4 regions of the Alkaliphilus metalliredigens QYMF genome follow, and region 3 is predicted to be linked to each of the others. Evidence: riboswitches for the same ligand, from Rfam matches in the RefSeq annotation. Region 3 holds a riboswitch; each other region holds the start of a gene.
What was found. A riboswitch is a leader RNA that binds a small molecule or an ion and turns the genes downstream of it on or off. The one in region 3 is predicted to bind cyclic di-GMP.
Positions count from the first base shown of each region.

Region 1: it holds a riboswitch for cyclic di-GMP, as region 3 does, so the genes downstream of both, AMET_RS02925 (methyl-accepting chemotaxis protein) here and AMET_RS07765 (methyl-accepting chemotaxis protein) in region 3, are expected to answer to the same signal.
Region 2: it holds a riboswitch for cyclic di-GMP, as region 3 does, so the genes downstream of both, AMET_RS17115 (GspE/PulE family protein) here and AMET_RS07765 (methyl-accepting chemotaxis protein) in region 3, are expected to answer to the same signal.
Region 4: it holds a riboswitch for cyclic di-GMP, as region 3 does, so the genes downstream of both, AMET_RS02345 (methyl-accepting chemotaxis protein) here and AMET_RS07765 (methyl-accepting chemotaxis protein) in region 3, are expected to answer to the same signal.

Region 1 is NC_009633.1:606,016-613,864, reverse strand. It holds gene hypD (trans-4-hydroxy-L-proline dehydratase) at 1-2,123, opposite strand, end outside; gene AMET_RS02930 (glycyl-radical enzyme activating protein) at 2,125-3,018, opposite strand; gene AMET_RS02925 (methyl-accepting chemotaxis protein) at 3,234-4,976, opposite strand; cyclic di-GMP riboswitch class I at 5,194-5,283, opposite strand; gene AMET_RS02920 (sodium-dependent transporter) at 5,619-7,118, opposite strand; gene AMET_RS02915 (pyruvate carboxylase) at 7,549-7,849, shown strand, end outside.
Region 2 is NC_009633.1:3,555,543-3,563,391, forward strand. It holds gene AMET_RS17095 (type IV pilus modification PilV family protein) at 1-269, opposite strand, end outside; gene AMET_RS26965 (competence type IV pilus major pilin ComGC) at 630-968, opposite strand; gene AMET_RS17105 (type II secretion system F family protein) at 1,005-2,222, opposite strand; gene AMET_RS17110 (type IV pilus twitching motility protein PilT) at 2,265-3,320, opposite strand; gene AMET_RS17115 (GspE/PulE family protein) at 3,353-5,038, opposite strand; cyclic di-GMP riboswitch class II at 5,103-5,185, opposite strand; gene AMET_RS17120 (PAS domain S-box protein) at 5,642-7,849, opposite strand, start outside.
Region 3 is NC_009633.1:1,645,810-1,653,658, forward strand. It holds gene AMET_RS07745 (hypothetical protein) at 1-36, shown strand, start outside; gene AMET_RS07750 (TIM barrel protein) at 148-561, shown strand; gene AMET_RS07755 (GGDEF domain-containing protein) at 839-1,984, shown strand; gene AMET_RS07760 (helix-turn-helix domain-containing protein) at 2,416-3,096, shown strand; cyclic di-GMP riboswitch class I at 3,188-3,273, shown strand; gene AMET_RS07765 (methyl-accepting chemotaxis protein) at 3,417-5,405, shown strand; gene AMET_RS07770 (questin oxidase family protein) at 5,541-6,539, opposite strand; gene AMET_RS07775 (hypothetical protein) at 6,777-7,481, shown strand; gene AMET_RS07780 (sulfite exporter TauE/SafE family protein) at 7,683-7,849, shown strand, end outside.
Region 4 is NC_009633.1:477,870-485,718, forward strand. It holds gene AMET_RS02335 (uracil-xanthine permease family protein) at 1-1,245, shown strand, start outside; gene AMET_RS02340 (transposase) at 1,471-1,887, shown strand; cyclic di-GMP riboswitch class I at 2,202-2,291, shown strand; gene AMET_RS02345 (methyl-accepting chemotaxis protein) at 2,719-4,026, shown strand; gene AMET_RS02350 (hypothetical protein) at 4,038-4,247, shown strand; gene AMET_RS27240 (hypothetical protein) at 4,313-4,546, opposite strand; gene AMET_RS27245 (transposase) at 4,573-4,683, opposite strand; partial or broken gene AMET_RS27250 (transposase) at 4,772-5,067, opposite strand; gene AMET_RS02365 (FAD binding domain-containing protein) at 5,531-6,331, shown strand; gene AMET_RS02370 ((2Fe-2S)-binding protein) at 6,331-6,780, shown strand; gene AMET_RS02375 (xanthine dehydrogenase family protein molybdopterin-binding subunit) at 6,783-7,849, shown strand, end outside.

The DNA.
Region 1 (7,849 bases), 1.0 Mb from region 3:
TTTTGATTCAATAGCGTCCCTCCGGTCTTTAACTGATCCATTTTTGAGGCTGATTTAATGACTGCCGTGGGGCCTTTCTTATCTGTGCCCTGTACTGGAGAAATTCCTTCAGAAAGGGGCCTTCCCGCTTTTCTTCCATCAGGAGTGGCTCCAATTACAGACCCAAAATAAACATGACAGGTAGTGGGTAGCATGTTAATTCGATAAGTTCCTCCCCGCATGGTTTTTCTACCATTAACCGCTTGGTAGAAGGCGTCAAATACTTTCACCATAATACTATCCACATAATCATCATCATTTCCATATCGTGGGGTCTTATTTAACAATAGCTGTCGTATCGGTTCATGACCTTTGAAATCCACATGGAGGGTCTCCATTAATTGTCTAAGGGTGAACAGTTTGTCATCAAACACATGGGACTTGATGGCAGACAGGCTGTCGGTAATACTGGCAATGCCTACTCCTTGTATATAATTGGTATTATATCTTGTTCCCCCAGCGTTATAGTCCTTGGCATTTTTAATGCAGTCATCGATTAGAATCGATAAAAATGGCGAAGGCATGTAATGGGCATAAAGTTTTTCAATGATATTGTTTCCTTTGATTTTAATATCAATAAAATGATTCAGTTGGACTTTAAAGGCTTCAAACAACGCTTTAAAGGAATGTAAATTCTCTACAACCTCGGTCTGCACGCCAATTTTTTTACCCGTTACTGGATCAAACCCATTATTCAATGTAATTTCTAATACCTTTGTCAGATTAAAGTATCCCGTTAGTATAAAACTTTCCTTGCCAAAGGCCCCTGTTTCCACACAACCACTGGTGCCACCACATCTTGCATCTTCAATAGATTTCCCCTGCCGTAGTAGCTCCTCCACCACAGCATCAGCATTAAACACCGAGGGCTGTCCCCATCCCTTTCTAATGACTTCTGCTGCTTTTTTAATAAAATAATCAGGATTTTTCTTACTCACCTGGATATTTGAACTAGGCTGTAGTAGTTTCATTTCATCGATCACTTCCAATAGCAGATAGGACACCTCATTGACACCATCTGATCCATCTATTTTTAATCCGCCTATATTAATATTGGCAAAATCTGTATAGGTACCACTTTCTTGAAGAGTAATGCCTACCTTAGGTGGTGCTGGCTGATTGTTAAACTTCACCCAAAAACATTCCAGAAGCTCTTTAGCACCTTGGGGGGTTAATGTTCCTCCTTCAATGCCCTTTTGGTAAAAAGGATGTAAATGCTGATCCAATCTACCTGGACAAAAGGCATCCCATGTATTGAGTTCTGTAATTACACCTAGGTGCACAAACCAATAGCTTTGTAATGCCTCCCAAAAATTTCCCGGTGGAAGGGCAGGTACACGAAGACATACCTCAGCAATTTTTTCTAGTTCTCGCTTTTTTTGAGGATTCTCCTCATTTTCAGCAAGCTCTTTAGCTTTCTCAGCATGTCTATGGGCAAAAATGATAATGGCATCGGCACAAATCTCCATTGCCTTCAGCTGCTCTTGCTTTTCGTATGCTTCAATGTCATTGTAATAGTCTAGTGATTCTAATTGTTCCATAATTTCTAATTTGAAATCTAAGAATCCCCTTTTATAAATTTTGTCATCCCCTACCGTATGTCCAGGAGCCCTTTGCTCCATAAACTCGGTAAAAATCCCTCCATGATAACAGTCCTTCCATTCTTCAGTCATTTCATTAAAAATAAAATCTCGAATGGATTTGCCCTGCCAGTAGGGTATGATTTTTTCTCTTTGAATTTTTTTATCCTCCGCAGTGACAGTAAATGATATTTTTTCACGGTCATTCATCATTTCTAAGTCTTCTATTGTATGACAGCATAGCTCTGGATAGGTAGGTGCCGATTGAGGTGTAGGGCCTCTTTCACCAACAATTAACTCATCATCGTTAATACAGATGGTCTTGTTTTCCATTAAGTGCTTAAATGACAATGCCCTCAGCATAGGTTCAGAGACCTTCCCACTGTATTTTTCATATGCTTGGGTCATCAACACCGCTCTTTCAATGGAAATACTGGGATGAATTGTCTCACTTTGTTTTCTTAATTTTTTAGTTCGTGCATTTATACCCCTTAATTCTTCCATTTTATGATCCTCCTATTCTAATGTTCAGTCCAAAGCCTCTCATCTTTTCTGCTATGGCTATCATCTGCTCCTGAGAAGGTACTTTAACATGTACTAGTCTGTAATCCTCTTTTACCTTTTGATATTTATCAATGCCTGTATCATGATAAGGTAAAAGAGTCACATTCTTTACATTTAATGTAGCAAGGTAACGACTGGTTTCCAAAATATTTTCATCATTATCATTAATATAAGGGATAATAGGTATACGAATATAGATATTGTGGTGAAGGGCAGATAACTTCTCTAAATTTCTTAGAATCCCTTGATTAGATACCCCTGTATATTCAATGTGTTTGTCATTGTTTATATGCTTTAAATCATATAAAAACAAATCCGTCACTTCAGCTATCTTTTCTAACTGCTGCCAAGAACTAAAACCCGAAGTATCTACCCCTCGATGAATTCCTTTCTGGCCACATACCCTTAACAGTTCATATAGGAATTCCCCCTGACTCAATGGTTCTCCTCCTGAAAATGTCACACCACCCTTTGACTGTTCAAAGAATATACGGTCCTTTTCGATCTCCCCCATGACCTCCGCCACCGTCATGTCTTTTCCAACTAGCTCCAAAGCTTCAGTAGGACATCTATCCACACATTTATTACAAAGAGTACAGTTTTCTCCATTAATTTTCCCTTCCTGTATAGCCTTTTGAGAACAGGTATCATGGCAGCTACCACAATGAATGCATCTCTGCTGTGTAAAGAGTATTTGCTGTTTCCTATCCTTGCTTTCAGGGTTATGACACCACCAACAATTTAAGGGACATCCCTTCAAAAAAACCGTGGTGCGGATTCCTGGCCCATCATGCAATGAGTACCGCTGTATATTAAATATCCTTCCTTTTTCCAAATTATCACCTCATTTGTAAATAGCAAATCACCTTAGTTAGCTATCACACCCATAGATCGCTTATATTTGTCTATTTAATATATTATAGATCTTTTAATGGTAGAAGAACAATATTTTTACAAAAATAGTAAAACCCCTTGGGTATGTGAAATTACCCAAGAGGTTTTACTTATCTATTCATGGCTCTATGGTTCTTTTAAAAGTATATTGCTATTTTAATACTTAAATTTAGCAATGGCCCCTTGCATTTCTTCAGCTAATCGTGCCAATGAATCACTTGCATTAGCTATTTCTCCCATAGATGCAGTCTGCTCTTCTACCGATGCCGAGGCTTCCTCAGTCCCGGCTGCATTTTCTTGTGATATGGCTGAGAGATTCTCAATGATTTCTATGATTTGGTTCTTTTTCCCTCCCATTTTTTCACTTGATTGATTGATTTCCGTTATGATTTCCTTCATCTTCTCAATTGCACCATTGATGCCTTTAAATTTATCGTTGGTAAACTGGACACTTTCTGTTTGTGATGCAGTGACCTTCTCCACCTCTTGGATTGTGTCAACGGCATGTCCTGTTTTATCTGTTAATTCCTTAATAATACCAGCAATTTCCTTTGTAAATGAATTAGATTGTTCTGCTAGTTTTCTTATTTCTTCTGCCACTACTGCAAAACCCCTACCTGCATCCCCTGCTCTTGCTGCTTCTATGGCTGCATTTAGAGCTAGTAGGTTCGTTTGTTCTGCAATACTTCTAATCATTTGGCTGGCATTTTCTATTTTTTCTGCACTTTCATTCGTATTGACAATAATCGTATAAACTTCTTCTGTAGATTCACTATTAATCTTTGTTTTTTCCACCAAATCCTTTAATATTTTAAAGCCTTCATCCTTTAATTTAGTAGCTTCATTTGCAGAAATATTCAAATCTTTGATGTATTGTTGATCTTTTTCAATTAACTCACCTAACTCATTGACATGTTCAACTCCCTTTTCCGTATCCTTTGCTTGGTCGTTGGCCCCTTCAGCAATTTCTTCAATGGTTTTAGCTACTTCATCTGCCGCAGTAGCAGATTGTTGGCTGGTAGCAGTTAACTCTTCAGCGGAAGCCGCTACTTGCTGGGCTGTCCCAGATATGTCTTTAACGAGATCAATCAAATTCCTTTGCATAACATCCAGTGCCCTGGTAATGGTTCCTATCTCATCTTTATTGTTTAAATACTTTTTCGTTTTACTATTTTCGTCAAAATACAAATCATAATTTGATATTTTCTCAATCTCCAAGGCTAAAATAGCGATTGGATCTGCGATTTTTTTGGCTATTGTATATACAAAAATAATTCCTATTATTAATCCAATTACTGTCACCATCGACAATCCATTTCTGAGCCCGTTGATATGTCCCTGTATTAATTGATTGGATCTTTCTCTTGGTACACCAAGAAATAATATTCCTATTGTATTTCCACTTTCATCATTGATCGGCTTATAGACAGTCATATAGGCATTGTCTAAAATCATCGCTTCTCCCACAAATTGTTTTCCTTGGGCTACATCACCATAAGCCAAACTATCTTTCCCCAGATATGTACCTACGGCTCTTTGTCCGTCTTCTCCCATAATATTTGTTGCAATTCTTTTGAAATCGTCATCACTTTTAGCAAATATAGTGGCTGCACTTCCCATGTCTTTTAGAATGGCATCAACCATTTCATTATTACCTTCTATGTTATTCCCTTTCGCATCTATCAATTGACCATTTTCATACTCTACATTTCCAAAATACTGCTGTAAATAGAATGTCGATGAAGCAATATCCCCCATCAGTTTTTCTCTTAATAATTCCTCTTCTAATTCCTGCATCCCATTTAACCCGCTATTATATGCTAAGAAACTGATGATTAAAGTGGTAAAAAGAATTAACGTACAAAAATAGATAATGAGTTTTGTTTTTATGCTTTTCATTTTTATGTTCCTCCCCGTTCAGATGTGTATAACTCTATACGTGTCATCAACCATAAATCTACTACTCATTTGAGACCACGAAGTAATACATACCTCCCTTTATATTGTCTTCTCCCTCATGATTACAGTGTTTTACTTGCTGATACCCTAAAAAAACATATAAAAAAGAAGACCCCTTGATAAAGGTGCCTTCTCCTAATAGATACATTAGTCTAAGATTTGCAACCTGACAATCATAGGAATAAAAACTTCCCTTAGACTCATGGCTTTGCGTCCTTACTTTTCAGTAAGTTTGCCCTTATCAACGTTGATATTATACAATTTAAGTTAAACTACAATGGCTTTCATTGTACAGTTTAAGCCAAACTAAATCAATAGTAATCATTACCAAAATAGTCTTTACTGTATAGTATCTTATTACCCTAAGTAGGTTTAAATAAACAGGTGCCCACAAGATCATAGCCCCCATTTCCATAAATTTCAGACCCTCTCCCCGAAGGGAGAGAGTCTAAGGTTTTTAAAATATTACTATGGCCTTTTAGCTCCAAAGGCCCTATTTACCAAGAAAGCAAAACCTACTACATAAAATCCCAGTACCAAAATCATCATGATAATAGAAGTTCCTGACATATAATCTCCTCCTTATAAGACACTCTCGTCATCACCCTGGGTAATGTCTCTACCTGCACCAATTTTACTTGCTAGCCAATTATTGGTCAGTAGTGCAATGACAATCAAGATTGCCCATTGGAATACAATGGTTCCTGCACTAAAGACCTCAAATGGAGCCCACCAATTACCTGGATACCACGAGATTGCTTGCATAAACCACCACCCCGTAACCACAACAAAGAATACCGGGAATAATCGAATACATGTGGACCACCATTTTCCAACTTTAAAGTCAGCCCATTCTGTATTAATATCATTATTTCTAGCTCTTTCAAGACCATACTTTGCCAAGGCAAAGGCAACAAAGAGACCACTGACTAATAGTCCCACTCCCCAAACCCAATCTTGATTGTCTAGGAAATGCAAACTATAGGCTGAAGGAATCCCTAACAGAAATCCCGCTACCACAATTGAAGCCGTTGCCTTTTTACGATCAAAACCCATATCCATAAGGTTTCTAACCCCTACCTCAATCATAGGAAGCAGAGAGGATAAAGCTGAAATTGCCATTGCCAAGAAGAAAATGGCTGCTAAAAACTGTCCTGCTGGCATTGTTGTAAAGAGCTGTGCCAAGTAAATAAAGGTAATTCCTGTGTTTCCTGAGGATAAGGCTTCAGCTGCAAACTCAGGGGTTGGGGATAGGGCATAAATGGCTGGCAATACTGTCATCGCTGCAATCAAAGCCCCAATATTGTCTCCAAAACCCATAATCATACAGTTTCCTGCCACATCTTCCTTCTGCTTGGTGTAAACAGAGTAGGTAATGATAAATCCCCAACCGGCTCCAGTTGACCATGCTGCTTGGGTAAATGCCTCTAGCCATATTGTTGGGTTCTTTAACATATGAAGGTTCGGTGTAAATAAGTATTCCAATCCTTGTAATGCCCCTGGAAGTGTCAAGGCTCTAATGACAGCTGCAATTAACAAGACGAAAAGTGTTGGGATCATAATCTTTGAAGCTTTTTCAATCCCACCTTTAACTCCCTTGTAAATAATAAATCCAGCAATCAACATCGATAGAAAGTGAAATGTGATTGTTTGAGAAGGTGTTGTGGTGAACACATTCCAAATTGCTTCTGTTTGCGCCGTGGTGACTCCAGGTTGAAATGCACCAGAAACCGCTAAAGTGAAGTACTTCATTGTCCATCCCATTACTACTGAGTAATAAAACATAATGCCTAAACAAACAACCGCAATCCATGTCCCCATCCATGTGTATTTTTTTCCGACAAAATCTCTAAATGCACCGATGGTTCCCAATCCAGTTTTCCTACCCATTACCATTTCACCCATTAATAGTGGAATAGCCCATACAAATAGTGCAATGGTCCATGCAATGACGAAGGGTCCCCCACCATTGGCTGCTGCTACCCTAGGAAAACGCCAAATATTTCCCGTGCCTATGGCCATCCCAATGGCTGCTGCAATGAATCCTATTCTACTTCCCCATTGTTCATTTTTTTGACTCATAAATCATCCTCCTTACTTTTTAGAGTGAATAAACTTTCACACTTTTGCTTCTTCTCTCCTCTCATTTATAAATCAACTCCTTTATATATTACCCTATTTTCTGAAACAGGTCATTAAATTATGAAAGTTGATGTTGTCTCTATTTCTTTATTAAGTATATTCAAGGAAGATGATATTTTGACAAATATATAAAGTCTATCTAACTTTTCTGTCATAATAAATCAATAATTTATTTTTATGAATAAAAAAAATATTTTTCTTGCCAATTAGTAAGAATTATTAGATAATATAGTAATATACTTTTATTTATGCATTCCAAATCATGTTTATACATTCACTGAAGTTTTATCCATCATGTAGAATTCAATGATTGCCATTGAATGATTTGGTAGCATAATTCACAAACTAGTAACGGAAGGAGTGGCTTATAATGGAAACAAAAAAATTCAAACGGATCCTAGTGGCAAATCGCGGTGAAATTGCCATTAGAATTTTCAGAGCTTGTCAGGAACTTAGCATTCGTACTGTGGCAATTTATTCAAATGAAGATAAGTGCGCTCTGTTTAGAACAAAGGCCGATGAATCCTACCAAATAGGTTCTAATAAAGGACCGGTAGAAGCGTATTTAGCCATAGATGAAATCATTGCCCTTGCCTTGAAAAAGGGAGTCGATGCAATTCATCCAGGATATGGTTTCTTAGCAGAAAATCCAGAGTTTTCAAAAAAATGTG
Region 2 (7,849 bases), 1.9 Mb from region 3:
TGAAATAAGTTCTCATCTACAATTCCATCAGGTGTATATCCCCCGACTAAACCAAGTTCATCCTCATAATCTAAAGTCCTTAACCATTCCAATTGATTGCTGGCGATTTGAGCAGCAGACATTGATTGACGATGAAAAACACTGCTCTGTATTGCAAAGTTGAAAACTGGCAAAACTAAAATGGCAATGATCCCTAACAATGCTAATGAGAAAATCACCTCCACCAGTGTAAACCCCTTATTATCATGTTCAGACACATTTCTATCCATTTCTATTCCTCCTGATACCAGTATGAAATTGGTAAAATAACAGTGTTGACACTGCACTATAATTCCTATAATTCAAGCACCTGGGAAAACTCTGAAAAACTTCTTGTTAGCTCTTTTCAATTTTTCAGAGCTTTCCCTGATACTAAGCTTGAATTTTAAAGGGACAAGTAATTTTGCCCCTTTAAGATTCCATTTGATAAGTTAAGTGCCTGGCACTACTCACTCTTGAAATATGAAGGGTTTAAGGAATTATTTTTCTCAAACCCTCACCTGTGAATATTCATTTACAGTTATCATATTTATTTATTGCTTATAGTTTTTCGGAGGTTCCCTGGCACTAATCAGTCTCCTTCTCAGGCACTATTCTATTAATCCAGGAGATACGACACCATTAACAATTGTGTAAGCATCGCCACCAGTAGGATTAGCAGGTACTGCTTGTAAATAGTCTGGCGTAAGTACATCAATATCGTCCATAGCATCTAATGCAGTATTTGTGTTAGCCATATAAACCGATACCGCACTTTCTATTGTTCTGACGTTTGCATTATGAGCTTTATTCTTTGCATTATCTTGAGTTGATGCAAACCTAGGCACAGCAATCCCAGCCAAAATCCCCAAAATAGCAATAACAACAATCAATTCAATCAATGTAAAACCCTTCTTATTTCTAATCTTCTTACTAAAAATTTGTATCATTTCTTCTTCCCCCTTTAATTTTTCATAATGTTTTATTTAGCCAATGGTCTGCATCATGTCAAACATCGGCATCATCATTGCAATGACAATAAATCCAATAATCACAGCCATCACCACAATCATCAACGGTTCAAGCATGGAAACCATTTGTTGAATAGCTGCTTCTAGTTCCTCATCATAAAAATCTGCTGTTTTTGAAAGCATATCATCCAGAGAACCTGATTCTTCTCCAATACTCACCATGGAGACCATCATTGGTGGAAATACATTCATTTTCTTGAACAATACGGCTAAGCTTACCCCCTTTCGAATATCATCTACCACCATTTCAATGCCATCAGACACGACTTTGTTGTTGGTTACATTGGCTGAGGCTTCTAGTGCAGAAATGATGGGAATTCCACTGGTTAGTAAAGTGGAGAGTGTTCTAGTAAATCTTGCAGTAACTATTTTGGTAATAGAGCCCTTCACTATAGGAATTCTAAACTTCAATCGATCATAGGCTCTTTTACCATCATCTGTACTGAGCATTCTATTCAATAGAACGACAATACCAGAAATACCAATAACAAATAGATACCAAAACCTTGTAAGTACATTACTAAGGGCAAGTAGTATTCTTGTAGGTAAAGGTAGCTGAACCCCTGAAGATGTAAACATAGTCAAAAACGTTGGCATAATAAATACCAGGAGAAAAATAACGACAAGGATGGCTACGATGCTTAGAATAAGTGGATAGATCATGGCACCCTTTATTTTTGAGTTGATTTTATTCTCCTTTTCAAAATGCACACTCATTTTTTCTAAAACATCGTCTAATGTTCCTGTCATTTCGCCAGCTTCTACCATGTTAAGTAAAATTGGTGGAAACACTTTCTTGTGTTTTTTCATAGCATCTGACAGTATATCGCCTTTTTGAACTTGGGTAAAAAGATCTTCAATTACAGCCTTCAATGTTTTGTTTTCAGTCTGATCCATCAACACCTCTAGGCTACTGGTTAATGACATCCCTGCATTCAACATGGTATAGAATTGCTTGCAAAAAACTGTGAGATCCTTGGTTTTTACTTTTTGTTTAAAAAGGTTAAGGTCTTTTACCTCTTTTGATTTGTCCTTAGTTTCTTCTACCTTGACAGGAATCTGCTGTTTTTGGCGAATCATTCGGATCACTTCATTTTTTGATTCTGCAGTAAATGTTCCCTCTACACTCCCCCCTTCACTAGTAACTGACTTATATTTAAAGGTACTCGCCAATGAATCACCACCTTTCCTTATCTTTAATATTAAGGTTATCCTTTAAATACCTAATTGACGGTTGACCATATCTAAGTCTACTGCATGCTTTTGTAGGGCTTCTCTAGTAATTATTCCTTTATGATACAGTTCCATTAATGAAGCATCCATTGTCTTCATTCCTAGCTTTGATTTTGTCTGAATCACAGTTTGCATCTGGTGGGTTTTTCCTTCTCGAATTAAGTTTCTTATGGCAGGATTGCTAACCATGACTTCAAAAGCTGCAACTCTTCCAGATTCATCTGCTTTTGGTAGGAGCTGTTGGGAAATCACCCCTTCCATTACAGATGACAGTTGCACTTTAATCTGCTGCTGTTGATGGGGAGGAAATACGTCGATGATTCTGTCTATTGTTTTAGCAGCACCGATTGTATGTAAAGTGGATAATACTAAATGTCCAGTTTCCGCAGCGGTAATGGCAATGGCAATGGTCTCTAAATCCCTCATCTCTCCCACTAAAACAACGTCTGGATCTTGCCTTAGTGCTGCTCTTAATGCATTAGAAAAGCTGTAAGAGTCATTTCCTATTTCTCTTTGATTGACAATACTCTTGTTATGCTTATGTAAATACTCAATGGGGTCTTCAAGGGTTAAAATATGTTCACTTCTATTTTCATTCATATAGTTAATCATCGCTGCCAAGGTCGTGGACTTTCCACTACCTGTTGGACCTGTCACTAATATCAGTCCTCGTTTTTTCTTCGACAGTTCCGTTATTATCGGAGGTAGATCCAGTTCCTCCATTGTTGGTATTATCAAAGACACAACACGAAGTGCCATAGAATAGCTTCCTCTTTGTTTATATGCATTGACTCTAAACCTACCTAAACCTGGATTTGAATATGAAAAATCAAGTTCACCTTTTTCATGAAAGAGGATTATCTGCTCTGGGCTCATCATCTTCTCTACGATTCTTTTAGTATCTTCTGGCATCAGTTTAACTTCTCCCATTTTAACTAATTTGCCATTGATTCTAACAATAGGTGGCGAAGCTACTGTAATATGTAGATCTGAAGCTTTTGCTTCTACTGTTTTAGTTAATAGCTCTAATATATCCAAGATTGTTCACCTCATTTAAAATTTGTATTTTTCTATATGTCGATGCCATAGGTTATTTTTAATAACTCATCAATGGTAGTTGTCCCATTGATGACAAGCAATTTACAGGACTCATGAAGTGTTTGCATACCATTTTTTATGGCGTTATCCTTAATGACATCAATGTCAGCCCTATGATTGATTAAATTGCGAATTTCTCTATTCACTGCCATAACCTCATGGATGGCAGTTCTTCCTGAGTAGCCTGTATTTCCACAGGAGTTGCACCCCTTCCCTTTAAATAAATTTAGAGGTTCATTTATACCTAGTAACTTTTTATCCTTGTCAGTAGCTTCATACTGTATTTTACAATGTGGGCAAATTTTCTTTATCAATCGTTGAGCAATTATTCCTACAACAGCAGATGAAACCATGTAGGGTTCAATTCCCATATCAATTAATCTAGAAATGGAGCTTGCCGTATCATTGGTATGTAAAGTACTTAAAACCAAATGCCCTGTAATCGCAGCTCTAGTAGCAATTTGTGCAGTTTCAGCATCTCTTATTTCACCTACCAATACAATGTCAGGGTCCTGTCTCAGTATTGAGCGAAGGCCTGTTACAAATGTTAAACCTGCCTTTATATTTACCTGAACTTGATTAATGCCATCAAGTCTGTACTCCACAGGATCTTCTACAGTAATGATATTTTTATTTATTTGGTTCAGATCCTTTAATACCGTATAGAGGGTTGTGGTTTTGCCACTTCCAGTTGGCCCTGTCACTAGAATAATCCCCTCTGGGCTTTTAATAATTCTATCAAATAATTCCAGGTTTCTTTCAGTAAAACCTAGCTGTTCTTTTGTTACGATAATATTGTTTCTATCTAATATTCTGATCACTACCTTTTCTCCATATACAGTTGGTAGCACTGATATTCTCATGTCTATCGTTCTATTTTCAATAATAGTCTCTACTCTGCCATCCTGAGGAATTCTTTTTTCTGATATGTCTAATTTACCTATGATTTTTATTCTTGTGATAATTGCCGAGTGTGTAGATTTTGCAGGAGACATAATCTCCTTTAGTTCTCCATCAATCCGAACACGAATTCTTACTCTTTCCTCAAATGGCTCAATATGAACATCACTGGCTCCTAGTTTCACCGCTTGGCTAATAACTTGATTAACGAGTCTTACCATGGGTGCATTATTAACATCCTCCATTAACTGACTATCAGACTCATCTATATCTTCTAACTCATGTTGCGTTTTAAACTCTTCAACGGCTTTATCCGCATACTCCTTACCATCATAATATTTATTGACAGCATTTAATATCTCCTTTTTCGTAGCAATGACTACTTCAATGTCAATTCCCGTAATGATCTTCACGTCATCTATAGCAATCAAGTTTAAAGGGTCTGCCATGGCAACCATAAGCTTACCTCTAGTCATACTGATTGGAATCAAATTATGTTTTCTAGCAATATTTTCATTAATCATCTTAACTGCCTTAGGATTAATATGATATTTATTTAAATCAATATGTGGTATGCCCAATTGAAATTCTAAAACCTCTAGAATCTGACTTTCTTTTAAAATCCCTTCATCAACGATAAGCTCTCCTAATTTTTTTCCCTTTATTTTTTGAAGCTTCAGTATCTCATTAAGTTGATCTTTTGTTATCAAACCTCCTTCAATCAGGATGTCCCCTAAACGCATATTTTTTTGCATCATTTTATTCTCCTCAGTTCATGAAATCGATTTATATTCAAAAAAATAGAGACTAACAATCTAATTGAATATTGTTAGTCGGTTACGCCACTACATCCCTGCAGTTTAAGGCGTCCATGTATACCTGCAGTTCATTTGCTCTACATTTTTCGCTTTAATGCTTCACTTGATCAAACTATTAACAATATCCAACACTTATTACTATTACACAGTTCTACATTATACAACGAAACCCTCTTTTCTACACGAAAAAAATCGGCAAAAAGTCCTATTGACCTAGCCAAGTATTTTTCGTACATTTTTAGTAAAAGCACTGATGCTTTTTCACTGAAAGCGGCGTAAATCAAACCTTATCTTGAACTATATCCAATATATTCCTCTTAAAATCAACATATTGCCTATACTTTATCACGACATATACCGTCAAAAGTTTCCCATATTCATATTTATTTATTTGTATACTGGTTTCACTGTCTAAGGCTGGGTATTAATTAACTAAAATTTCCATTATTTATTGACGGGGAAATATTTTAGGATACCGTCTCCTGTACTACACTATTTTTCTGTGTCAAAAACCCACAAGTTCTTTAAAACTCGTGGGTTTTTTCACTTAAAAAGTCGAATAAATTTGTTAACGATTGTGGGATCAAATTGGCTGCCAGAGCATCTTATAAGCTCTTGGATTGCTTCCTGGTGAGAAATGGCTTCTTTATACACCCTGGCATTTGTCATGACATCGTATACATCCACCACAGCAATAATACGAGAGAGCAGAGGGATTTCGTCACCCTTTAAGCCCTGGGGGTATCCTGCACCATCCCATCTTTCATGATGATATAAAATATACTTAGAGATATGGATTAATTCTGGAGATGTTTCTGCAATCCGATAGCCAATTTCACTATGTCTTTTCATTTGTTCCCATTCCTGTGACGTAAGTGGCCCTGGTTTTTGCAGTATAGCATCAGAAATAGCCATTTTTCCAATATCATGAAGTATGGCCAATAAACCCAATTCATTTATTTTATCATTATCAAGATTTAGACTTTTACCTAATACAATACTCAGTTCCTTCATGCGCTGGGCGTGTTCTTCTGTTTCATGACTACGCTCATATAATGACTTTTGCAAAGAATTGATAATATGACTTCTATTACTCTTGCTTTCCAGTAATTTATTTCGATACATTTGTTCTTCTGCTTCTTTCATCACATCTATCATGGGTTCGATCTCTTTATATTTAATACCATAGCCAAGTGCAATACTGATTTGTATGGGTGTATCCATTGATTCTTCACATAGATGATAGATTCTCTTACAGATCTTTTTAATCCCTTCTTTGTCTATATGAGGTAAGAGGATTGCAAATTCATCTCCTCCCCATCTACAGACAATATCTTCCTTACGACAGGCTTTTTTAAGGATCTGTGCAGTATTGGCTAAAAGTTGATCCCCTGATAGGTGGCCGAAAACATCATTTGTTAGTTTCAACCCATTGACATCACCAATGATGATGCCCAGGGGAAGCTGTCTCTTGGTGTCAAGACGTTTCAGTTCTTCTTCAAAAAAAGCGCGATTATATAGGCCCGTTAATTTATCATAATAGCTTAAGTACTTTATTTGGTCTTCAGCTTCTTTTCTGGCTCGAATATCTGTATAAATAGCATGATCCCCAGTCACTTGACCATCAATAATGATAGGGCCTCCCCTAATACAAACATCCACTAAGGTGCCATCCTTAGTTCTTCTCACGGTATCCACTTCTATTTTTTCATTTCGGGAAGCTAGGTCATTAATCACTTGAGCTTCTTCAAAATACTCTTGGCTGGTAATTAATTCATCGATGGTTTTTCCAATGCATTCATCGGATGTATAGCCAAATATATCTATAAAGGCCTTGTTGATTTTTTGGATCTTACAATTCATATCAAGATGTACGATCCCATCTGGAGAATACTTGAAAAGAGATTCCAGTATTTTTTGTTGTGTTGTAATCTGTTTTTTTGCTTCTTTTATAAATCTGACATCAGTATAAATGGCATAGCCTCCAACAGTTCTTTTGTTGATGACAATGGGTACGCCTTTAACAAAAACATGAATTGGATTTCCAGATCTATCAAATCGCACAGTCTCTCGAAATTGACAATCTCCCTTTTTCAAAGCCTCGTAGGTAAGATGCCCCTCTATTTTTTGGAAGGGATCAACAATGTCATTAATATGCTTGCCTTTAACCGCTTCTATTTTATAGCCAAATAACTGCATAAATTCTGTATTCACATCTATAATACGTTCTTTTTCATCAAAATGAACAATGGCATCTAATGAATTATTAAAGAGACATTCATAGGATTCTTTCATGGCTTCTTTCTCTTTTAGCTCTTCATAATTTGCACGCAATTCTTCTTCATTTGCAGCTAATTGATGTAGGGTCGCTTCTAGCTCTTCGTTTAATTCCTGAAGCATTTGTTCGTTTTCTTCAAGTCTTTTTTCTTTTTCCTTTAGGGATGTCACATCAGTGATAAAACCTTCAAGATACAATTCATTACCCTCTATATCCTTTATGATCTGCATATTTAATAGGGCATTTACAATACTCCCATCTTTACATTGATATTTTACTTCGTGGTTCGTCACCTTACCTGTTCGTCTTATCTGCTCCACTATTTCTGCACGATTATATTCTTTTGCAAGAAGCTGGGTATCTATACTTTCAATGGAAGAAATGACTTCCTCTGGTGAGTCATATTTGAATATGGTGGAGAGTGCTTTATTGGCATACGTAAACTTTCCGTCAAAGGTACTATGAAAAATACC
Region 3 (7,849 bases):
CTAAATCAACTTAAAGGAGTTGATACCAATGAATAAGCTGGAACATAGGGTTGTGGTGATTGGGGCTGGACTTGTTATAGCAGCAGGTTAAAAAAAAGGCTATGGTAATGCTACTGTTTTTGAAAGGGAGAATGGGGTAGGTGGTAAATTGCATATGCTGAGGAATGTCAAGTGGATTTTGCTATAGAGCCAGCTGTGCATCACATTATCTATGACATTAAAACCATAGCCAAATTGATTGATGACCTTGAGTCCAAACGTGTGAAAGTTATTTTTGATCCAGTGAATTTGATGACACAAGAGCTGGCAATGGATCAAAGGCGGTTTTTTGAAACCTTTTTTGAGACTTTTGAAACCCGGATCAATATGGTTCATGTGAAGGATTTTACATATTTTGGCCAGGAGAAGCAGGTGCTCACCTCAGGTCAAGGTGAACTTGATTATGGCTATTTACATCAAATGATAAAACAATCCCATCAGTCTATGGATGTCATGCTTGAAGGGGTTTCACCTGAACTGATGTTAAGTGCCATTGGAAACATGAAACAACTAGATTTTTAGCTAAAGGATCGGTATGTTAGACTTAATATCATATGATACAATTTGGGAAAATACATAATAATGAATTATCGAATTGAAGAAAAAGAGACATTTCGAATAAGAAGTTTTGAGTACAGTAATAATGTATAGTTATAATTTTCTTTAATTTTCCAAATTCCTATAGTATAATTAACTTTAGTAACGAGCAATGGGAGGCTGAATGGTATATGTAAGAATGATAAAATTGCATCTGTACTTTAATAAAGAGGTTTATTAGTAAACTGGGGGTTATTTATTAATGGAAAAGACCAGAAAGTATGACATATCCTTTTTTGGTGAATTTGAGGACCAGGCTCTTGAAAGAGAATTTCGTGATTATGACATGAGGCGTTATGCCAAAGTCATAGGGCCTGTTGTACTTATATTTGGAGTAATATATATGATGTTTGTCATAGCAGATTACTTTGTCATAGCAGACCCCTTTTCGTTTATGATTATATTAATCGTTAGAGCATTGTTTCTAGTTGTGTCGGTGGTTGTATGCTTATCTGTAAAGAAGATCAATAACTACACCTACCTAGTTTATATGATAACAGCATATGAGATTTTGGCTATCGTCGGCTTCTTACTGATTATGGACCAGTATAAATCCCTTACTTTATTATCATTTTTCAGTGTAATGGTTATAACTTTAGCAGTTTATATTACGCCTAATAAACTTACTTGTGTACAATTGATATCTACTTTCCTTAGCCTGTCTTTTTTCATATTTCATGCTAAACATATAGAGGGAATGGAAACTTCTGTGTTTTTGAAACTTGTTTTATATAATCTTATTATAATTATCTATTGTAATATAGGTGCTTATATGACCGGCTTTTATAAAAGAAAACAGTTTGTAGACAGTAGAGAGCTTTTAAGAGTGTCTATAACTGACCCTTTGACAGGTATATACAATAGGGGAAAATTTAATGAGGAACTGAATCGATGGATTGATTATTGTAACAGGTATGAGAACGCCCTTTCTTTCGTTATGCTTGATATAGACGATTTTAAAAGGGTCAATGATGGTTATGGCCATCTTATTGGTGACCGTGTGATACAAAATATAGTGTTAACAATAAAGAAGGGAATCCGGAATACTGATATTTTTGCTAGGTGGGGTGGGGAAGAATTTGTAATACTTCTTCCTAATACAGATACTGATCAGGCCATGGAAATGATGGAACGGATGAGGGTATGCATCCAAAATACTAAACATGATAAAGTAGAAAATATTACTTGTAGTTTTGGACTGGTAGCACTAAGAAAAAGTGAAAACGCAGAATCCTTGCTACAAAGAGCGGATAAACTTCTTTATGATGCTAAGAATTGTGGTAAGAACGCTGTTATATGTGAGGCTGGTGGAGTAGGGGAACGAATTACGCCAACTCATATGGCATAGGATAAATGAATCATGGGAATAGATTTCCTTTTGAAGATATATGATTGAAGTCACTAGATTTCAAAATATAAAAATGAGAAGCTCCTGAATTTAATTCAGGAGCTTCTATCTGATTCTAAAACCATTTTATTTTATCAAAGATGTATGCATCTTTAAATTTTTAAGGTCTTTTTCATTCTGTGAAAAGTCTCTGTTTTTTTGAGAAGAGACTACTTAGTGTAGAGAGATGATTATAAAAGCAACGAGTAGTAAAAATAAAAAATCCATTACATAGTATGAAAAGCAGTATAGGAGAATGATATAGACAAAATACGACATCTTGAGAGTTGAAATGTAAAAAAAGATCGAAAATTGGCAAATCGTGTTGCATCAATACACAACATGGGATATGATGGTTAATAAGATAAAAGAATAACAAATAAGGTGATTAAATGAATGATTTTGGAAAATATTTGAAGGAAATTAGAAAAGGACGCATGACCCAAAGAGAGCTGGCTAAAAGGATAGGCGTAGGATATCCATACATCAGTAAAATCGAGAATAATGTTGAACCACCTCCAAGTGATGATGTACTAATCAAGCTTGCTCAGGCTTTGGAAGTTGACGTTGATGAACTGTTTGTCCAGGCTAATAAAATACCTAAAGAATTAAAGGAAATAATCATGAAGCAACCTAAAGTGTTAAGGCTAGTAAGGTCTATAAAAGAAAATGACATAACAGATTTTCTATTAGAGGGTTTTGAAAAATTGATTATAGAAAAAGAAAAGATGTATTGGCATTTTTTTTATGCAAGTAGTGAGAAGATTCTACTAATTGATCCTGATACTGCTAAAATTGCCAATGCAAATGCCCCAGCTGTTGAGTTTTACAACTATCCTCTGGAACTGTTAAAAAAGATGACCATAAGCGATATTAATACATTATCAAAAGAAGAGATATTTGAAAAAATGAAAAAAGCAAGACTTGAACTAACAAATCACTTTGATTTCAAACACAGACTAAACCATGGGAAAATTGTATCAGTTCAAGTAAAAAGTGTACCTATCGATATAGGTAGTAAAACATATCTACACTCAATTATATACGAGAGTATAAATCCTATATGTAGATAAAATAGCATTTAATTTAGAGTAATTATTTCATCGGTAGTAATGGTCTTGGTAATACATTGAAGCTGAGGAAGTATATATGTTCAAAAAAATAGAATACAGAGGGCAAACTTATCGAAAGGTAAGGACGCAAAGCCATGGGCCTACATTCTAAACAGAAGATGGTAGCCGGTTGCAGAACTAGGATTTCAAAGCCTTTTGTTTTCGATTTTTTGAAAATACAGAGGTTTTTTATTTGGAAAAAAATGAGAGGGAGATAAAGTATTTAGTAAAATTAAGACAATTGTGAGGCATTAATAAGAGAGACTAAAAGGGGGATTAAAATGAAAAGCATCAAAAGTAAATTGGTAATCGTTTTTTCTATCATTATTTTAATATCATCTATGGCAATCGGATTTATTTCTATATATAGGGCAGAAATGTCACTCACAGAAGAAGCTGAAAAAGCACTTGAGGCATTAACGTTTGAAGGAGCGAAGCTGGTAGAGAGTAGAATTGACACACAGGAAAGAACATTGCAAATGATTGCCGGTAGGACGGATGTAGAAAGTATGGACTGGGAAGCACAACAACCTGTATTACAAAGCCAAGTAGAGAGAACAAACTTTCTATCCATAGCAGTGGTTGACCTCAATGGGAGTGCTATATTTAATGATGGTGCAGTGGCACAAGTGGCAGATAGAGAATATTTCCAAATGGCTTTAAATGGTACTACAAATGTTTCGGATGTACTTATCAGTAGATTAACCAATGAACCAGAAATCGTGTATGCCACACCAATAGAAAGAAATGGTCAAATTGTAGGGGTGTTGATTGGGCGACGGGATGGATATGCATTAAGTAGCATTACCGATGATGCTGGGTTTGGTGAAACGGGGTATGCTTATATGATTAATAAAGAAGGTATCGTTGTTGCCCATAATGATCGAGAAAGAGTGAAAAATCAATTTAATCCAATAGAGGATGCAAAGAGTGATATAAGCTTACAATCAGTAGCGTCTGTATTTAATACCATAATTGAAGAGCAGAGAGGTGTAAGTAATTATTCTTTTCAAGGACAGAGTTTATATGCTGGATATGCACCTGTACAAGACTCTAATTGGACTTTAGTGATTACCGCAAATGAAGATGAAGTATTAGGGGCAATACCAGCAATGCGAAACATGATTTTCTTAGTCACAAGTGTTGTTTTATTGTTAAGTGTTGTGATTACATATGTTATCGGGAGTTCGATTGCAAAGCCGATTATTAAAGTTAAGGAAAATGCAGAAAAGTTAGCGAATCTAGATATCACCCAGGATGTTGATCACGGACTTCTTCAAATGAAGGATGAAATTGGGGTTCTAGCCAATTCCATCCAAATGGTCATTACAAACCTGCGGGGAATTGTAAAAGAAATCAATGAATCCTCTAATCAAGTGGCTGCATCATCAGAGGAACTAACAGCTAGTTCTCAACAATCATCAATTGCAGTGGATGAAGTTTCAAGAACAATTGAAGAAGTCGCTAGAGGGGCCTCTGAGCAAGCACAAAACACAGAAGCAGGAGCACTGAAGGCCTCTGATTTAGGCGTGATCATAGAGAAGGATCAAGGCTATATGAAGAATTTAAACATGGCATCGCAACGAGTGGTAAGTGTGGTAAAAGAAGGGTTAACAGAAGTAGATAATCTATCAAAAATTACTAATGAAAGCAGTTCATCTATTCAAGAAATATACGGAGTCATATTAAAGACAAATGAAAGTTCTGATAAAATTGGACAGGCCAGCAGTGTCATTGCATCTATAGCTGACCAAACAAATCTATTGGCATTAAATGCTGCCATTGAAGCTGCAAGGGCTGGCGATGCAGGCAAAGGTTTTGCTGTGGTAGCGGATGAGATCAGAAAGTTAGCAGAGCAGTCCACTACCTCCACTCATTCAATTGATGAAGTGGTTAATGAGCTGCAAGATAATTCAAGAAATGCTGTGAAAACAATAGAGCGGGTATCAATCATATCTCAGGAACAGGGGATGAGTGTGAGTAATAGCAAAGACAAATATGTACAAATTGCTGAAGCCATGAAGGAAGCAGAAGAAGCAGTTGGAAAACTCAATGTTTCAGGAGATGAAATGGAAATAATGAAGAGTGATATTTTAGATACACTACAGAATTTATCAGCCATTGCAGAGGAAAACTCAGCCTCTACCCAACAGGTTGCATCTTCTATGGAAGAGCAAACGGCTGCTATTGAGGAAATATCCAGTGCCAGTGAAGGACTTTCTAAACTTGCCCAGGACCTACATTCAATTATATTAAAGTTCAAAATCTAAAATCATTGATGGCTTTACTCATGTCCAGAAAAGCCAGATGATTGTATGAGTTGATATCTATTATCAGACAAGAACATTCCTGGGGTTGGAGTGCTCTTGTCTTTTATTATGAGTTTTTAAATTTAATGATTTGCTCTACTTTCTAATCTGACTAAGTGCAGCTCCCTTTAATCCTTCAATGGCGTAGCGCTTATAGAGCTCATGGCAAGAATAAGTGAATTTAATGGTATGCACATCTAAAGACTCAGTCCCTTTTTTGATGATGTCATTCCATGAGAGGGCTACAGGTTGAACATTTTGATTGGATAGGTCAATTGCACCAAGGGTTAATTGATGGGTAATAGAGCAGGTTGTGAAAATATTCAGGGCTTCCTCGAAATCATTAAAGTAGTCCTTTAGAACCAAAAGACTATGTAGACCTGTGATACAGTGAAGCACAACGATACTGCTGGTATTATTAAAGGCAGATATAAATAAACCAAGCAATGCCCGAACTTTGTCTTCTTCATTTCCTTCTATTAAAAACCCACTTTCAAGATATTCTGGATCTCTGTAAAGGGTCTTCATAATCTGTCCCATGGAATAACTTGAAGAGATCACAGGATTGAAACGTGAGTCACTCATTAAGCGGTTCATTTCTTCGATGACATGTGAGCTTTGAACTTTTCGATTAAACTGAGAACCTCCTCGATAGGCAGTCACATAATAGGCTAAAGCTCGTTTCGCTTCTTCCAGCAAAGCGTCTTCAAGCTGGACACCTTCAATGGCATAGGCAAGACGGATAATCACATGAAAGAGGCCTGAGGACATACCAAGAGGATAAGTATTTAAGATTTCATGAGTCACCTCATTCATACCTCGGGCTTCAACTTCCCCATCAATTAAGGCTAGGCAAGATTCATATAACTCTCTCTTGCCAAGACAGGCTTCGATTGAATCTATTCTTGGGTATTTAGCCTTCACCGCGTTTACATTAAAACTGTTTTGGAAGTACTCTGAATAGGATTTAACCACTTGAAGATCATTAGTCATTTGATAAAGAGCCAACTGGCCCATGGGCAGATGGTTGATGAGTCCCTTCATATAAGGAGCATGTCTTTTTCCATAGTCGTTGATGAGTTCGCTAAGCTTCATAGGCTTACCCTCCTGCTTTTATTTGGACATTACTTCATTCTTTTATATTTTTATCCCTACCCTTCAGATTTAAACTCATAGATCATGAAATATACCTATATTTATGAAAAAAAATTTTTATTTCAATGAATTGGTACCCATAATTGACTATGTGGTATAATATGTAAGTTGAGTTAGAGAATCGCAAGTCACGCAAAAAAGATATATATAAGATAATACTGATAAGGGGGATGTAAGATGAGTATAAGAAAAAGAGTGATATTATCAATTATAGGTCTAATAAGTGCTTTTATAATGATGGGCTACAGTAATCACAATACAATACCACTGTTAGAGCGTATTTTAGTTCCTATAGAAATGGGAAATAGTACGTTTTATTATGCCATGCTGATTCCAGTTGTGGTGATTTATTTTAGCTTTAAGAATATTATAATTGCACTTAACCTTGAGGACCGCAACCTGAGGATGAGGGCATTCATACTCACTATTTTATGTATTGTAGGATATTCATCAATGTTGGGGCGGAGCGAAAAAGTATATAGGAGCTACGCCAATGATTTGAATGCGATATACTATCATCGTGGGGATGCTAATCGGTTGGGACTTAATGGTGGGGAAGAAGTGATAACGGTGAATGGAACCATTAGACTCGAGAACCTTGGGGATGAGTCTCAAGACTTTTACATCAAATTACAGGTTCCTGCACATTTCACAGAGGTAATGGAGGAATCAGAATTAATGGCAATAGACCAGAGAACTGGGGAATCGGAAAAGTTCAGCATCGATGGAAAAACCGAGGTTGTTTTAAGACCGTATTTCATAGGAACAACAGCTGGTGAAGTGAGGGAAAGATCAGGAGGTTGGGGCCGTTCAACAAGGCAATTTAATTTTGTCATATATAATGAGGCTGAGGAAATTTCATTTACAGAAAAATATGAGTAAAAATAGTCTTGATAAAATAGCAATACTGAAATGAAGCCACAGGGTGTGAGGACTCATTCTGTGGTCTTTTCATATCTTATGGTATAATATTTAAGGAACTAGAACAAAGAGATATTTTCAATAGATAAAGTTTACCAAGACTCAATTCTATAAATTGAGTCTCGGTTGAAATTCATACTATTTGAATTGGAGGATGCAAATATGGAAGACATAATGGTGCAGATTGTTTTTGGTGCACTGGTTATTTTTTTTGCAGCAATGACACAGGGAATCACGAGTTTTGGATTTTCATTAATTTCACTACCGCTTTTAGGCTTATTTTTACCTTTGAAAATTGTGGTTCCGGTATTAGTGATCTATAGTCTACT
Region 4 (7,849 bases), 1.2 Mb from region 3:
ATGCAACATGTGCTGGCAATGTTTGCTGGGAATATTACACCAATCATGGTTATTGCAGGTGCTTTATCAATTTCTGTACAGGATAGAACTTTTTTGATTCAAGCTTCTATGTTCATCGCGGGAGTTGTGACCCTGCTACAATTGTATTTTGGCGCAAAGCTTCCGATTGTCATGGGGACAAGCTCTGGCTTCATAGGAACCAGTCTAGCCATAGGAGCTAAATATGGTTTGGCGGGAATTTTGGGAGCTTCTCTTATTGGAGGTGTTTTTGAAGGGGTCTTAGGTTTTTTTATTAAGCCTTTAAGAAAGTTTTTTCCACCACTGGTTACGGGAACAGTGGTACTTACCATTGGACTTTCACTAATTCCAATAGGAGTAAGATCCTTTGGAGGTGGATCGGGAGCTGCTGATTTTGGTTCTCTATCAAATCTTTTTTTAGGAACTGTGGTTTTGGTAACAATACTAATGCTTAAGCAATTCACAAAAGGATTTTCAAGTGCTTCTGCAATTCTTATCGGAATCATAGTAGGTTATCTGATAGCGATTCCAATGGGTAAGGTAGACTTCGGTACTGTGCAGGGGGCTGGATGGTTCAGTTTCCCGACGCCATTGAAATTTGGTTTAGCCTTTCATTGGGATGCCATTGTAGCAATGGGCGTTATGTACATTGTCACAGCTGTTGAAACTGTAGGTGATATTTCAGGTATCACAATGGGAGGATTAAAAAGAGACGCCACTGATAAGGAATTATCTAGTGGGGTAATAATGGATGGTATTGGTAGCTCTCTTGCGGCACTGTTCGGCGTACTACCCAATACTTCATTTAGTCAGAATGTGGGTATCGTCGCACTGACAGGCGTTGTGAATAGATTTGCCATAGCAACTGGAGCCATATTTTTAATTATTGCGGGATTATTCCCAAAGGTTGGAGCACTAATATCCATTATGCCAAGTAGTGTGCTAGGCGGAGCAGCAATCATTATGTTTTCAATGATCACCATCAGTGGGATTAATTTGGTTACCCAAGAGCCACTGGATGGACGTAATGGAATCATCCTTGCGACTGCTTTAGCATTAGGGCTAGGAATGAGTTCTGTTCCAGAAATATTAGTCAATATGCCGGAAGGAATTCGACTTTTATTTGGTGGTTCGGGTATTGTTATAGCGGCAACAGTTGCTCTTGTGCTTAATATTGTTTTTCCAAAGACAAGTACACCTGAAAAGGCAAAGGAAAGTGCAGTTTAATTTACAAGAACGACACTGAAGATAAATATAACAGTAGGTAAAGTAATACAAAAAGTATCAGATAATATTTTATTATCTGGTACTTTTTTATGTAATAGGATTAGAGTGTCAAAAGCTTACATATAAAAATGAATTATATACACCAGATAATTTAATACAAACACCATTATTTATCCGAATTTGATATAATTAGTTTAATATAACTAATTATGGAGGGATTGAAAAGTGGCTTTTGTAGCAAATGATTATAATCAAATATCTTTAAATGACAGTGCTTTTTCCCTTACACAAAGAGAGAAAAAATTTCTTGCGAAATCATGGGCAAAAGCCTTTGCACAAAAAGTATTTCCTGCTATTGATGAAGAAGAGTTTTCTGTCCTCTATAGCGATAAAGCATTCCGTCCTAATACACCCGTTAATGTTATTATTGGGGCCATGATATTAAAGGAGATGCATGGAGTTACAGATGAAGAGATTTTAGAATCACTTATATTCGATATACGTTTTCAGTATGGCCTGCATACTACCAGTTCTATGGAACAGCCTTTAAGTGACCGAAGCCTAAGTCGTTTTCGCGAAAGATGTACCACTTATGAAGCAATGACAGGAATAGTATTGTTTTATAAGGATAGTTGTATTTAATTTTACTGGAATATATTCCCTGAAGGCTTAATTGTAGAGCTCCATCAACAAAACTGAAAAAAATTTTAAAAATCAATAGAAATATTATCTAATTTTTGAACACTAGTGAAAATAACTGTAATTAAATGAATGTTATAAGGATTATAGTTTGAAAAAATATAAAAATTTGTAAAATAAAGAAGGAATTTGTAGAAAAAATGTCGAAATATAGTTTTAGAGTTGAAGTATAAGTACTATCTAAACGGGACTTATATTAGATAAAAAGTCCTACTGAGAATATAGTTTAATTGAAAATTGCATAATACCAACAATAATGTTGATAAAAGCAAACTTATTGAAAAATAAGGGCGCAAAGCTATGGGTCTAAGGGAAGACACTATTCCTATGATTGCCAGGTTGCCGGAATGCTAATTAGTAAGTGTAAAAGCCAATATGCTTACTGATTAGTTGTGTATTAAGACATCGGGCCCCTTTAATAGAGGCCCATTTTTTATGAAGAGATAAAGATTTTTTATTGATAGTAAGTTCTCACTTACATTCCGCATAAATATTCTAAAATCATAATAAAAATTTGAAATTATTTAAAAATATCACAGTTGCAAATTTCCTTTAATTCAAATAAAAGGATTTAATTTGCATAAATCAATAATTAGTGAAAAATAAATATACATTCAGCGGAATGTGAGTTTTAAAATACGATAACAAATTTGTAAAAAAAAAGGGGGGGGATGAGAAAAATAGATGTATTCATACAAGAAGAAATAGAGGTCCTGATAATACATTTTTAGTTCTAAAATAGTTTGCTACTAAGTGTTTATAGGAGGAATCACAATGTCAAATGGTAACGTTTCTAAGATTAAAAGTATCAGAAAAGCTGGGATGGGTTTACAGTTTAAATTGACTGTTTTTATTGTTCTTGCATTTACTTTTGTCACTACAGGCAACTCTATCTTTCTGCAATATGCATCTCAAGTGATGGATAATCTATTGCTTATGAATGTGATGTCAACTTTAGTTTCAATTTTCTTAGCTGGTTGTGTAGCTTTTGGTATCATTAAGTTTTTTATAAAGAAACCATTAGATAGCTTAACTGATCTAGGAAAAAGATTAGCAAATAACAATCTTACGGAAAAAGTACAAGTTAAAAGTAAAGATGAATTTGGACAATTGTCTGATATGTTTAACCATACTATAGAAAATTTACGGGTCCTAATTGGACAAATACAGAATGCTACTGAAACGATTAACTTGTCTACCCAACAATTAGCTGATAGTTCTAGTGATATGAATGAGTTTAGTGAAGTGATTTCCAATAGCACTCAACAACTAGCCAATGGTTCCAATGAACAAAGTCAAAGCATTACGGATATTGGACATGCAGTTGATGAACTAGCCAAAAATATACAAGATATTGATGTAAAGCTAAAGAAATTAGATGAATCAACAGATAGTGTTATGGAAAAAGCTGCAACTGGACAAGTTACAATAGATGAAAATATGAATGTAATGCAAGAAATAGCGGATTTCACCGATGGTTTAGGGGGAACGATAAGAACATTAAAAAATGATTCCGATGAGATCTCACAAATATTACAAATGATAAATAATATTGCTGAACAAACAAATCTTCTTGCTTTAAATGCTTCTATAGAGGCAGCAAGAGCAGGAGATGCTGGTAGAGGTTTTGCGGTAGTTGCAGAAGAAATTAGAAAGCTTGCTGAAAATTCTAAAGGGGAAACTGAAAACATAGAGGCGTTGATAAAAAATACACAACAGAACACGAGTAAAGCTGTTAGCTTGATGAATGATGCAGATAAGCAAATAGAAAAGGGGTTAGAAACTTCACAAAGAACTAAAGATGCTTTTAGCAGTATTATTCAAGGTACGGAAGAAAGTATATTACAAGTTAAAGAGATTAATAGCTTATCTACAGATGTAGCAAGTATTAGTCAAGAAATCTCTGCTACTGTTCAAGAAATATCGGCAGTGATCGAAGAATCATCCGCAGTCACCGAAGAAGTAGCAAGTGGTACCGAACAACAAGGGACTGAGTTTAAAAAGATGATGGGTTCTATTCAAAAATTATCTACAATAGGTGAAGAATTAACTAGTTTAATTGGACAATTCAAAACAAAGTAGCTAATTGATTAATGATGTTCATAAAAAGTAAGGTAATTGCTAATGATAAACAACGATTGCCAAATCAAAATTTACTAGCAAACAAAGATCAATCTAAAGAAAAAGATGAGATTACTAGAGGAAAAGGCAGTGGAGAAGAGGTTAAGGGACAAATAAGACTATGGAACAGTTCGTATGCAAAGCATACTTTTAGGCAAAGAAAATTTTTAGAATGGGAGTAGTTTAGCCTCCCATCTGGTTTATTAATTATTCTTTGAGCCTGAAAAGGCTAGGATGAAAATTTCACCTAAATGTATTTTTCTAGTCTGTCTTCAAAGATGATTAATAGTTGATTCAACACTTGGTCCCAGTTATGGTAGCGCTGGGTCCATTTACTTTTTACATCCCAGTTATTTTCCCAGCTATTAATCGCATAGGGATATTTAACTCCCCATTTGTCCTTTACAGAGCTTAGATTAGTTAGGGCTGTGCCTTCTTGCTGTATACACAGTTTTAAAATCCCGTGAGAACTCCCAGCCAAAAATTAGAACTTTCATTTTCTCCTATCTATATGCCTAGAATATCCTTGTATCCTTCAACATTCACCCCTAATACTACGTATGCGGCCTTATTGACAATCTGCCCTTCATGACGCACTTTATAATTTATAGCATCCATGCAAACAAAGGGGTACAGGGAATCCAGGGGTCTGTTTTGTCACTCTTTAATCTCTGGAATGACCCTATCAGTGATTTTACTGACCACTTTAAGAGACTTCAATGCCATAAATATCATTAATCTGATCATATATATATCGAGTAGACATACCTCTTACATAAAGAGAGATTACCTGTTCTTCAATACCTGATATATTTTTTTGATACTTCGGAACAATCCTAGGTCAAATTCCCCTTTACGATCTCGAGAGATCTTCAATTCAAACTCACCAAACTGGCTTTTCATCTTCTTAGAAGAATAACCGTTCCTAGCGTTATCTGTCTTCTTGGCCTTCTTCTCATGCTTTGAATATCCAAGACCTACCTCAAGCTCCGCTTCAAGCATCTCCTATAAAGAATCCTTAAATAGATCCTTTAGAAAAGAGTGGATATCCCCTGCAGTAATTAAATCATTGTCCTTGATCATGCTCCTTAATACTTCCTTCGGTAATGTACTCATAACAAAACTCCTCTCTGGTAATTTTTGGTTTTCTAAATTGTGTTGATCGCTTAGTTGTTTCATCCAGCGAAAGCATCGAAGATGCTTTTTTATGGATTAACAAAGTGTAACGATAATAAATCAGATATAAAAATAAAAGCATCGAGAAAAACACGAACAATAAACATGAAAAAACATATTAATTGTTCAGATAATACAAACCTTACAATTCTAAAACAAATAAATGTTCGAATAAAATGTCGTTTTATGTTATACTACATTTAGATGAAATAGTGAAGGATTTATTTACTTGGCGTATTACTGGAGAGATAATAGGCTCTGGTTATATTAGAAAGTAGCGGAATGGGGAGTGATTAAATTGTTTCAAATAAAAAACTATGCCATACCAAATACAATAGAAGAAGCCTATCAACTCTTAAATGAAAAAAGAGCCAACACCCTATTGGGAGGTTGTGGGTTTTTGAAAATGGGCAAAAAAACCATACCAACAGCCATTGATTTGTCCCATCTGGGATTAGATAAGATAAAAGAAGATGAAAACGCCATTGAAATAGGGGCAATGACCAGTTTTAGAGCTGTAGAAGTGAGTTCTATTCTAAATGATCATTTTGATGGCATACTACCAAGGGCCGTAAAGGAAATTTTAGGGGTCCAATTTAGAAATGTGGTAACGGTTGGGGCAACTGTTTATTCAAGGTATGGGTTTTCTGATTTCATTACAGCTCTGCTAGCCCTTGACGCCTATGTGATTTTATACAAAGGTGGAAAAATTCCTTTGGCGGCGTTTTTAGCCCAGGGATGTCAAAAGGATATTTTAATCAAAATAGTGATCCTAAAGAAAAACACAAGAGCAGCTTTTCATGCCATGAGGAATTCTCAAGGAGATTATGCCATATTAAATGTAGCGGTATCTAAAGAAAATAATGAATTCAAAATAGCGGTAGGGGCAAGACCACAAAGGGCGATGATTGCAAGGGAAGCGTCAAAGCTTTTAGGAGAAGGTCAATTAAGTGAAGCAATGATTGAAGAGGTTAGTATCCTGGCAGCTAAGGAGTTGACATTTGGGAGCAATATGAGAGGAACAAAGGAATACAGACAGATTCTTTGTAAGGCGCTAGTTAAAAGAGGAATCAAGGAGGTGCTCTCATGATGAAGATCAATGTGACAGTGAATGATGAACAATTAGAAATGGAAGTTGGTTATGATGAGTTTTTAGTAGAAGCCTTAAGAAGATATGGCTTTAATAGTGTGAAAAGAGGCTGTGACACAGGCTGTTGTGGATTATGTACCATTTGGATAAATGATCAACCCACTCTTTCCTGTAGTAGTCTTGCTGTGAGGGCAAATAATCAAAAGATTACCACCATAGAAGGACTTCAGGAGGAAGCAACAGACTTTGCAAAGGTTTTAGTCAAAGAGGGTGCGGAACAATGTGGGTTCTGTAGTCCTGGTTTCATTATGACGATACTGGCCATGAAAAGAGAACTGAAAAATCCTACTGAAGAGGAGATCATCCATTATTTGACGGGAAACCTGTGTCGATGTACAGGATATCTAGGGCAGCTCAGGGCAGTGAAAAAGTATATGGGGGTGGTGTGAAGATGAAGATAGTCAATCAATCAATCACTAAAATAGACGGAATGGATATCGCCACGGGAAAACCTGTGTATACAGATGATTTAGTCAATGTGAAGGCATTGGTGGTTAAAATATTAAGAAGCCCCCATGCCTTTGCAAAGATTAAATCCATAGATGTAGAAAAGGCAAAAAAAAGAAGTGGTGTGGCCTGTGTGTTAACCCATCAGGATGTTCCCAACCAACGCTTTACCATGGCGGGACAATCCTATCCAGAACCCTCCCCCTATGATCGTTTGGTATTAGATGAGTATGTAAGATATGTAGGAGACGAAGTGGCCATTATTGCGGCAGTAGATGAAAGAACAGCCATTGAAGCCATGAAAATGATTAAGGTAGAATATGAAATACTAGAGCCGGTATTGAATTTTGAAGAAGCCATAGGGCATCCTTCGGTGATCCATCCTGAAGAAAATCTTGAAGTAAACTTTGATATAGGCATGAAAAGGGAAAAAAACATTGCAGCCACAGTCTTGATAGAAAATGGAGATATGGAGGAAGCATTGAAAAATAGCCCTGTAATTGTGGAGGAAACCTATTATACCCAGGCACAGGCCCACGGTATGATGGAGACGCAACGGGCATTTACCTATCTAGATGTCAGTGGCAGATTAACCATTGTGACCTCAACACAAATCCCCTTCCATGTGAGAAGAATTGTGGCCAATGCCCTTGAAATCCCTAAAAGCAAGGTGAGGGTGATCAAACCTAAAATCGGAGGTGGGTTTGGTGGTAAACAAAATGCTTCTGTTGAAGTGTTTCCAGCCATTGTAACATTGAAAACAGGGAAACCTGCAAAAATAATTTATGATAGAAAAGAGAATCTTGGCTGTACAAGTAGTCGACATGCCATGAAAATAAAAGTAAAACTAGGGGCAGATCATGAGGGGAATATCAAGGCAGTTGATATGGAAGCCCTATCGGATACAGGTGCCTATGGAGAGCATGCTTCTACGGTGTTAGGTGTGGCAGGCTATAAAACCCTGCCGTTATACAATACTGCAAAGGCAGTCAGATATAGTGGAGAAGCGGT